One region of the Bradyrhizobium sp. KZN70725 genome, then DNA from elsewhere that is predicted to be linked to it. Evidence: riboswitches for the same ligand, from Rfam matches in the RefSeq annotation. Region 1 holds a riboswitch; the other holds the start of a gene.
The links. Region 1 has a riboswitch for glycine ahead of ACZBJS_RS34100 (D-amino acid dehydrogenase). Riboswitches for the same ligand answer to the same signal wherever they lie in the genome.

Region 1 (5,280 bases):
TCGAGCACCGGCAGCATGTCGAACGGAAGGTTCTCCATGAAATCGATGTCGCCGGATTGCAACGCGTTCACCGCGGTCTGCGCATCGGCCATCGTGACCCACTCGACGCGGTCGACCTTGACCACCTTGCCGCCTGCGGTCCAGCTCGCCGGCTCCTTGCGCGGCACGTAGTCCTTGTTCTTCTCATAGACCGCCTTCACGCCCGGCTGGAATTCCGCCTGCACGAATTTGAACGGTCCGGAGCCGATCTGTTCCGGGATCGGCTTGTCCGGCGGCGTCTCGGCCAGACGCTTCGGCATCATGAACGGCACGCGCGATGACGGCTTGCCGATCGATTCCAGCACGAGGCCGTAGGGTTCCTTCAGCTTCAGCGTGATGGTCTTGGCGTCGGTCGCCTCCAGGCTCGCGACGAAGTCCATCAGCTTCTGGCCCATGCCGTCGACCTTGCCCCAACGCTGCAGCGAGGCGACGCAGTCTTCCGCGGTGACCGGCGCGCCGTCGTGCCACTTCAGACCGTCGCGCAGCGTGAACGTGTAGGTCAGCTTGTCGTCGGAAACCTTCCAGTCCGCCATCTGCGGCTGGATCTTGAAATTGGAATCCGTCGCCAGCAGCGTGTCATAGATCATGTAGCCATGATCGCGGGTGATGTAGGCCGTGGTCATGATCGGATCGATGACGCGCAGATCCGAGTGCATCACCGCGGTGATGGTCTTGCCCGCGGCCATCGCCTGCGGCGCGAATGACAATTCCTGCGGCGCGAACGACAGCGCGAGCGCCGTCAACGCGGCCGCTAGCGTGCGGTGTTTCCAACGCGAGATAGGGAACATGCAATCTCTCCTGACGTGTAACTGGTCAAAGCCGGCTTATTCGTTATGCATGTGGTTCGTTATTTAGGCGAACTAACATGCTGTATGGCTTGTGAAATCGAGACTTGCACCAAGCGCCAAGCGCGTCAATCGGTTTCAGGTCGCATCGGACGTACACAAACGAATGAGGCCGCGCGCCAGATTTTGGCTTTACAAAATCGTCGGCTGAGATTTTCGTAACGCGCGCGCGATGCCGGCGCCGTCAGAACAACAAGAGAGAACAACGATGAACCCCGCCAATCTCCCCTTTGATTCCGAAACGATGCTGCAGGGCCTGCGCAGCTGGGTGGAATGCGAAAGCCCGACCTGGGACGCCGCCGCGGTCGAACGCATGCTCGATCTCGCCGCCCGCGAGATGGCGATCATGGGTGCGACGATCGAGCGCATCGCCGGACGCCAGGGCTTCGCGGGCTGCGTCCGCGCCCGTTTTCCCCATCCGAAACAAGGCCAGCCCGGCATCCTGATCGCCGGCCATCTGGACACCGTTCACCCCGTCGGCACCATCGAGAAGCTGAAGTGGCGGCGCGAAGGCAACAAGTGCTTCGGGCCGGGCATCTTCGACATGAAGGGCGGCAACTACCTGTCGATCGAGGCGATCAGGCAATTGGCGCGCGCCTCCTTTACGACTCCGCTGCCGATCACCGTGCTGTTCACCCCCGACGAAGAGGTCGGCACGCCGTCGACGCGCGACATCATCGAGGCGGAAGCCGCGCGCAACAAATATGTGCTGGTGCCGGAGCCCGGCCGTCCGAATAACGGCGTCGTCACCGGCCGCTATGCGATCGCGCGCTTCAACCTGGAAGCCACCGGCAAGCCCAGCCATGCCGGCGCAACGCTGTCTTCCGGCCGCTCCGCGATCCGCGAGATGGCGCGGCAGATCATCGCCATCGACGGCATGACCACCGAGGACTGCACCTTCTCGGTCGGCATCGTGCATGGCGGCCAGTGGGTCAATTGCGTCGCGACGACCTGTACCGGCGAAGCGCTCAGCATGGCCAAGCGCCAGGCCGATCTCGACCGTGGCGTCGAGCGCATGCTGGCACTGTCGGGCACCGCCAACGACGTGACCTTCAAGGTGACGCGCGGCGTCACCCGCCCGGTGTGGGAGCCCGATGCGGGCACCATGGCGCTCTATGAAAAGGCAAAAGGCCTTGCTGCAGCGATGGGTCTCGATCTGCCGCACGGCAGCGCCGGCGGCGGCTCAGACGGCAACTTCACCGGCGCGATGGGCATCCCCACGCTCGACGGCCTTGGCGTTCGCGGCGCCGATGCACATACGCTCAACGAGCACATCGAGGTCGACAGCCTCGCCGAACGCGGCCGCCTGATGGCGGCACTGCTGGCGACGCTGGACTGACATCGATTTGCACTGCACAACACGTTGGCACTGCCGGATCGAAATTTAGCCTTGTCCATTTTTGAGGCTTCGCCTACGGTCCGGCCGTCCAACGCGACGATGCGGGAGAGATCGAAGCGACAACAATCGTGTTGTTGGCTTCGGCGCCGACGGAGCAACCGCCCCGGAAACTCTCAGGCAAAAGGACTGTATCGTCAGGACGATCTGGAGAGAGACGAACATGGCCGCACATCAAGGGCCATGACGTCCACCGAAGGGGATAGTTCGCTTCTGGCCACAGCCCGATGCGGATCAAGCTCTCAGGTACCGTGACAGATGGGGCGCCGATGCCGGTTTCACCGGCGGTTCGGCGACTCTAACCCACGGGAGCCTGACAACTATCATGCCACACATCGCGATCATCGGCGCCGGCATCACCGGCGTAACGACGGCCTATGCCCTGCTTGAACGCGGCTACAAGGTGACTGTCCTCGACAGGCATCGCTACGCCGCGATGGAAACCTCGTTCGCCAATGGCGGACAACTCTCCGCCAGCAACGCCGAGGTGTGGAACAGCGCCGCGACCATCCTCAAGGGGCTGCGCTGGATGCTGAGAAGCGACGCGCCGCTGCTGATGAACCCGAAGCCGAGCTGGCACAAATATTCCTGGATCGGCGAGTTCGTAGGCCACATCACGCGCTATCGCGGCAACACCATCGAGACCACGAAGCTCGCCATCGAAGCGCGCAAGCATCTGTTCTCGATCGCAGAGCGCGAAAACATCGCCTTCGATCTCGAACGCCGCGGCATCCTGCACGTCTATCACGACAGGGCCGGCTTCGAAGCCGGCCTCAAGGTCAACACGCTGCTGCAGCAAGGCGGGCTCGACCGCCGGCCGGTGACCCCGGACGAGATCCGCGTCATCGAACCCGCGCTGCAGACAACCTGCTATGGCGGCTTCTTCACGCCGTCGGACGCGACCGGCGATATTCACAAATTCACGCGTGGGCTTGCCGACGCCTGCATCCGCCGTGGCGCGAGCTTCGTCCATGAAGCCGACGTCGACACGATCGCACACGGCGATGACGGCTTCCGCATCGGCTGGAACGAAGCTGCTTCACATGATGCTGCGGTCGCGACGCGCCAGCAGCTACAGGCGGACGGGATCGTGATTTGCGCCGGCGTGGCGAGCCGCCACTTCGCCAGCCTGCTCAACGACCGCGTCAATGTCTATCCGGTGAAGGGCTATTCGATCACGGTGCAGCTCGATGCGCCGCAAAGCCGGAATGCGGCCCCAACCGTCAGCCTGCTCGATGAAGCTGCGAAGATCGTCACCAGCCGGCTCGGCGCCGACCGCTTCCGCGTCGCCGGCACCGCCGAGTTCAACGGCTTCAACCGCGACATTCGCGCCGATCGCATTCAACCGCTGGTGGACTGGGTGCGGCATCATTTCCCGGAGATCGACACGTCGAAAGTCGTGCCATGGGCGGGCTTGCGCCCGATGATGCCGAACATGATGCCGGTGGTTCGCGCCGGACGGATTCCGGGCGTGTTCTACAATACGGGCCACGGTCATCTTGGCTGGACACTGTCGGCGGCGACGGCGCAGATGGTGGCCCAGGCGATCGACGATTGGCGCGACCTCGACACGCCGCCGATGGCGCCGACGTTCGGTGCCGGGCTCGACGTGCCCGCCGACGCGCGCAAAGCTGAAATCAATCCACCTTCCAGTGGACTGCTTCAAACTTCACCGGAGGAATAATCGCGGCCAACAGGACTGATTAGCTGCACCGCAAAATCCGCAGCACCGATGGCATGGGACTTGCTCAAGTTCTACCGTGAGTCTGCTACCATCTGTGCTACGGTCTGGTGTGCAACGGTCCCGCTGGGGACTTCATCGACCACAACCCAACGGATCAAATTTGCTCGGATATCTGCTTCGCCGCATCCTCGCCGCCATTCCCGTGATGGGCGTGGTGGCTCTGTTCGTGTTCCTGTTGCTGCGGCTGACGCCGGGCGACCCGGCCGCCATCCTCGCCGGCGACAACGCGACTCCCGAACAACTCGAACGCATTCGGACCTCGCTTGGTCTGAACGAGCCGATCTACATCCAGTTCTACACCTGGATCGCCAAGTTGCTGCACGGCGACCTCGGCGTCTCCCTGATCTCGAACAAGCCGATCCTCGAAATGATCGTCCCGCGCCTCGAGCCCTCGATCTCGGTCGCGCTGGCCACCATCATCCTCTCGATCCTGGTGGCGGTGCCGCTCGGCGTGATCGCGGCGTGGAAGCACGGCACCTGGATCGACCGCTTCGTGATGGGGCTTTCCGTGCTCGGCTTCTCGGTGCCGGTGTTCGTCATCGGCTATGTGCTGATCCAGATCTTTGCGATTGATCTGCGCTGGGTTCCGGTACAGGGCTTCAAGAGCATCTCGGCCGGCTTCGGTCCGTTCTTCCAGCGCCTCATCCTGCCGACCTGCACACTCTCCTTCATCTATGTCGCGCTGATCGCACGCATGACGCGGGCCTCGATGCTCGATGTGCTCGGCGAGGATTACGTGCGCACGGCGCGGGCCAAGGGCATCGGCGAGACCGGTGTGCTGCTGCGCCATGCGCTGCGCAACGCCGCCGTGCCGGTCATCACGGTGATCGGTTCCGGCTTCGCGCTCTTGATCTCCGGGGTCGTCGTCACCGAAAGCGTGTTCAACCTGCCCGGCATCGGCCGCCTCACCGTCGATGCGGTGCTGGCGCGCGACTATCCGGTGATCCAGGCGATGATCCTGTTGACGTCAGGTATCTACGTCGCGGTCAATCTGTTGATTGACCTCGCCTACACCCTGCTCGATCCTCGTATCCGGTACTGAGCAATGGCGATCGAAACCCTTCCCGAATCCTCGCTTCCCGTCACCCGGCCGTTCCGCGTCAAGTTCGGCTTCCTGACGTCGACGCCGATCATCGCGATTGCGACGATCAGCCTCGCCCTCATCATCCTGATGGCGATCTTCGCACCGCTGCTTGCGCCGCATGATCCTCTGCTGCTGACGCCGTCGCAGCGGCTGAAGCCGTCGAGCGCGCAAT
Region 2 (5,280 bases), on a different contig from region 1:
ATCCGGGCGAGCTCTTCCGGTGTGATCTGCTTCGGATGCACGAAGTCGAAGCGCAGCCGGTCGGGCGTGACCAGCGAGCCGCGCTGCGCAATGTGATCGCCGAGCACCTGGCGCAGCGCCTCGTGCAACAGATGCGTCGCCGAGTGGTTGGCACGGATCGACGAACGCCTGGCGTGGTCGACCTCGAGCTGCAGCGCAGTGCCGATGGTCAGCGTGCCCTGCTCCACGGTGCCGAGATGCACGAACAGATCGCCGGCCTTCTTCTGCGTGTCGGTGACGCGGAACTTGACGCCCTCGCCGGTGAGCACGCCGAGGTCGCCGACCTGGCCGCCCGACTCGCCGTAGAACGGGGTCTGGTTCAGCACGATCGCGCCGCTCTCGCCGGCCTTGAGGCTTTCGACCTCCGCGCCGTCCTTGATCAGCGCCGTCACCGCGCCTTCCGCGCTCTCGGTCTCGTAGCCGAGGAATTCGGTCGCTCCGAGCTTCTCGCGCAGCGGGAACCAGATCGCCTCGCTCGCCGCCTCGCCCGAACCTGCCCAGGAGGCACGCGCCTTCACGCGCTGCCGCTCCATCGCGTCGGTGAACGACGCCTGGTCGACGCTGATGCCGCGCGACTTCAGCGCGTCCTGCGTCAGATCGAGCGGGAAGCCGTAGGTGTCGTACAGCGTGAACGCGGTGTCGCCGTCGAACATGTCGCCCTTCTTGAGGCCGGCACTCTTCTCGTCGAGGATCGACAGGCCGCGCGCCAGCGTCTTGCGGAAGCGCGTCTCCTCCAGCCGCAGCGTCTCCTCGATCAGCTTCTCCGCACGGACCAGATCCGGATAGGCCTGGCCCATCTCGCGGACCAGCGCCCAGACCAGGCGATGCATCAGCGGCTCGCTCGCGCCCAAAAGCTGTGCATGGCGCATCGCGCGGCGCATGATCCGGCGCAGCACGTAGCCGCGGCCCTCGTTCGACGGCAGCACGCCGTCGGTGATCAGGAACGCGGACGAGCGCAGATGGTCCGCGATCACCCGATACGACCCAACGTTCTGCTCGTTCGGACCGTGCCCGAGGGTAGACGCGGCGGCATCGATCAGATTGCGGAACAGATCGGTCTCGAACACGCTCTCGACGCCCTGCAGGATGCAGGCCATGCGCTCGAGCCCCATGCCGGTGTCGATCGAGGGACGCGGCAGCGCCACGCGCTCCTCCTTCGTCACCTGCTCGTACTGCATGAACACCAGGTTCCAGAATTCGAGGAAGCGATCGCCATCCTCATCCGGGCTGCCCGGAGGGCCGCCCCAGATGTGCTCGCCGCGGTCGATGAAGATTTCGGAGCACGGTCCGCACGGGCCGGTGTCGCCCATCGCCCAGAAATTGTCCGAGGTCGGGATGCGGATGATGCGGTCGTCCGAGAAGCCCGCGATCTTCTTCCAGTAGCCGGCCGCCTCGTCGTCGGTGTGGTAGACGGTGACCAGCAGCTTGTCCTTCTTCAGCCCGAAATCCTTGGTGATCAGATTCCAGGCGAGCTCGATCGCGCGCTCCTTGAAGTAATCGCCGAACGAGAAGTTGCCGAGCATCTCGAAGAAGGTGAGATGGCGCGCGGTGTAGCCGACATTGTCGAGGTCGTTATGCTTGCCGCCGGCGCGCACGCACTTCTGCGACGTCGTGGCGCGCTGATAGCCGCGCTTCTCGACGCCGGTGAAGACGTTCTTGAACTGCACCATGCCGGCATTGGTGAACATCAAGGTCGGGTCGTTGCGCGGAACCAGCGGCGACGAGGCCACGATCTCGTGCCCGTTCTCCTTGAAGAAGTTCAGAAATGTCGACCTGATGTCGTTGACGCTGCTCATGTTCATCCAATCGGAAAAAGGGGCCGGCCAGCCGCAAAAAGGCGTCATTTTCCGGCCGAACGCTTTTAGACATTGCCAGCTGCGGTGTCCAGAAACTGTGCAGGCGGATCATGGGCTTGCCGCGGCAGCACAAAGCCCATTGGATAGTTGCTGCAGCTGCGTTGACAGTCTTGGTGGCGCCGTGTTTTCTACCTACCTATACCTAGTCACGTCGGGAGAGACCGGCCTTATCGCCGGCGCCGAAGGAGCAACCGCCCCGGAAACTCTCAGGCAAAAGGACCGCGTGACGTCTGACATCTGGAAAGAGACGCTGGGGTTCGCCCCGATGCGTCCGCCGACGGGATAATACTCTCAGGCACAGCGACAGATGGGGCTTTCTGCAGGTTTCTCAAGGGGAAATAGGTCCCCGGCGGGAACCGCGAGGGCCCTGTGATGCTTGCGCGCGAAACCTCCCCGCTGAAACAGACCCCGCTGCACGCGCTGCATCTGGCGCGCGGCGCCAAGATGGTGCCGTTCGCCGGCTATGACATGCCGGTGCAATACGCGGCCGGCGTGCTGAAGGAGCATCTGCACACCCGCAAGGAAGCCGGTCTGTTCGATGTGTCGCACATGGGCCAGCTCGTGCTGAAGGCCAAATCCGGCAAGGTCGCGGATGCCGCGCTCGCGCTGGAAAAACTGGTGCCGCAGGACATCGTCGGTATCGCGCCGGGACGGCAGCGCTACGCGCAATTCACCAACAATGACGGTGGCCTGCTCGACGACCTGATGGTGGCGAATTTCGGCGATCACCTGTTCCTGGTGGTCAACGCCGCTTGCAAGGCCGAGGACGAGGCGCATCTGCGCGCGAATCTCTCCGACGCCTGCGAGATCATCTCGCTGGCCGACCGCGCGCTGATCGCGCTGCAGGGCCCTAAAGCCGAATCGGCGCTGGCGAAACTTTGTGCAGATGTCGGTTCGATGAAATTCATGGATGCCGGTGCGCGCCGGCTCAGTGACGTCGACTGCTTCGTCTCGCGCTCCGGCTATACCGGCGAGGACGGCTTTGAGATTTCCGTGCCCGCGGACAAGGTGGAAGCCCTGGTCACCGCGCTGCTCGACAATCCCGACGTGTTGCCGATCGGGCTCGGCGCGCGCGACAGCCTGCGGCTCGAAGCCGGGCTGTGCCTCTATGGCCATGACATCGACACCACGACGACACCGGTCGAAGGCGCGCTGGAATGGTCGGTGCAGAAGGTTCGCCGCAGCGGCGGCGCCCGCGCCGGCGGCTTCCCCGGCGCCGACAAAATTCTCGCGCAATTCGCAGATGGCGCTGCGCGCCGACGGGTCGGCCTGAAGCCTGACGGCCGCGCACCGGTGCGCGAAGGCGCCGCGCTGTTCGCCGATGCCGGCTCGACCGAGCAGATCGGCAAGGTGACCTCGGGCGGCTTCGGCCCGAGCCTCAATGCGCCGGTTGCGATGGGCTACCTGCCCACGGCCCTTTCCGCCGTCGGCACCACCGTTTTCGCCGAAGTGCGCGGCCAGCGGCTGCCGCTGAAAGTCGCCGCTACGCCCTTCGTCCCCAATACCTACAAACGCTGAACGCCAAAGGATCGACCCCATGACGACGCTGTACACGTCCGACCACGAATGGCTCCGCATCGAGGGCGACGTCGCCACGATCGGGATCACCGACTATGCGCAGTCGCAGCTCGGCGACGTCGTGTTCGTCGAACTGCCCAAGGTCGGCCGCAGCCTGAAGAAGGCCGAGGCCGCCGCTGTCGTCGAATCCGTCAAGGCCGCCTCCGACGTTTACGCGCCGATCTCCGGCGAGGTGGTCGAGGTCAACGACGCGCTCGCCGCCGAGCCCGCGCTGGTCAATTCCGACGCCGGCGGCAAGGCCTGGTTCTTCAAGCTGAAGATTGCCGACAAGGGCGAGCTCGGCGGCCTGATGGACGAGGCCGCCTACGCCGCGCACACCGCCTAAAGGATCACTCCGAGGATCACGTCATGAACGCGCCCTTCAAGCCGATCAACGAAGCCGCCACCGATTTCGTCCGCCGCCACATCGGACCGTCGCCGCGCGACGTCAACGCGATGCTGGAGACGGTCGGCGCCGCGAGCCTGCAGGCGCTGATGAACGAGACGCTGCCGGCGTCGATCCGGCAGAAGGCGCCGCTCGATCTCGGCCGGGCGCTGAGCGAGACCGAGGCGCTCGCGCATATGAGCGAGCTCGCCGCGCAGAACCAGATGTTCACCTCGCTGATCGGCCAGGGCTATTCCGGCACCATCCTGCCCGCGGTGATCCAGCGCAACATTCTGGAGAACCCGGCCTGGTACACCGCCTATACGCCGTACCAGCCGGAGATCAGCCAGGGCCGGCTCGAGGCCCTGTTCAACTTCCAGACCATGATCTGCGATCTCACCGGGCTCGACGTCGCCAACGCCTCGCTGCTCGACGAAGCGACGGCAGCGGCGGAAGCGATGGCGCTCGCCGAGCGCCACTCGCAGGTCAAGGCGAAGGTGTTCTTCGTCGACAAGGAGGTGCATCCGCAGACGGTGGCGGTGATGCGCACGCGCGCCGCGCCGCTGGGCTGGGCGCTGGTGGTCGGCGATCCCCTGACCGAGCTCGACAACGCCGATGTGCTCGGCGCGCTGCTGCAATATCCGGGAACGTCGGGCGCAGTACGCGACCTCAAGCCTGCCATCGCGTCGCTGCGCGCCAAGGGCGCGCTTGCGATCGTCGCGGCGGACCTGCTGTCGCTGACGCTGCTCGCCTCGCCCGGCGAGCTCGGCGCCGACATCGCGATCGGTTCGGCGCAGCGGTTCGGCGTGCCGATGGGGTATGGCGGACCGCACGCCGCCTATATGGCGGTGCGCGACACGCTGAAGCGCTCGCTGCCCGGCCGCATCGTCGGCCTCTCGGTGGATTCGCGTGGGCAGCCCGCCTATCGCCTCGCGCTGCAGACCCGCGAGCAGCATATCCGCCGCGAGAAGGCGACCTCGAACATCTGCACCGCGCAGGTGCTGCTCGCCGTGATCGCCTCGATGTATGCGGTCTATCACGGTCCCGAGGGCCTGACCCATATCGCACGCAGCGTGCATCGCCGCGCCACCGTGCTTGCCGCCGGCCTGCGCAAGCTCGGCTTTGCGCCGACCACCGAAGCGTTCTTCGATACCGTGACCGTCGAGACAGGTAGCAAGCAGATCGAGCTCGTCACCCGCGCGCAGGCGGAGCGGATCAATCTGCGCATCGGCGCGACCACGCTCGGCATCGCGCTCGACGAGACCTCGACGCCGGAGACGGTCGAGGCGGTGTGGCGCGTGTTCGGCGGCAAGCTCAGCTATGCCGAGATCGAGGCCGGTGCGCACGAGGCGCTGCCGAAGGAGCTGCGGCGCACCAGCGCCTTCCTCAGCCATCCGGTGTTCAATACGCATCGTTCCGAGACCGAGCTGCTGCGCTACATGC

Region 2: linked by a shared signal. The riboswitch ahead of gcvT (glycine cleavage system aminomethyltransferase GcvT) and the one ahead of ACZBJS_RS34100 (D-amino acid dehydrogenase) in region 1 are both predicted to bind glycine.

What each region holds. Positions count from the first base shown of each region.
Region 1 covers NZ_JBUYWT010000055.1:12,456-17,735, forward strand. Annotated here, with positions in the region: gene ACZBJS_RS34090 (ABC transporter substrate-binding protein) at 1-827, opposite strand, end outside; gene ACZBJS_RS34095 (M20/M25/M40 family metallo-hydrolase) at 1,093-2,223, shown strand; glycine riboswitch at 2,316-2,422, shown strand; glycine riboswitch at 2,426-2,540, shown strand; gene ACZBJS_RS34100 (D-amino acid dehydrogenase) at 2,606-3,964, shown strand; gene ACZBJS_RS34105 (ABC transporter permease) at 4,125-5,066, shown strand; gene ACZBJS_RS34110 (ABC transporter permease) at 5,070-5,280, shown strand, end outside.
Region 2 covers NZ_JBUYWT010000031.1:85,299-90,578, forward strand. Annotated here, with positions in the region: gene alaS (alanine--tRNA ligase) at 1-1,835, opposite strand, end outside; glycine riboswitch at 2,038-2,126, shown strand; gene gcvT (glycine cleavage system aminomethyltransferase GcvT) at 2,268-3,413, shown strand; gene gcvH (glycine cleavage system protein GcvH) at 3,433-3,798, shown strand; gene gcvP (aminomethyl-transferring glycine dehydrogenase) at 3,822-5,280, shown strand, end outside.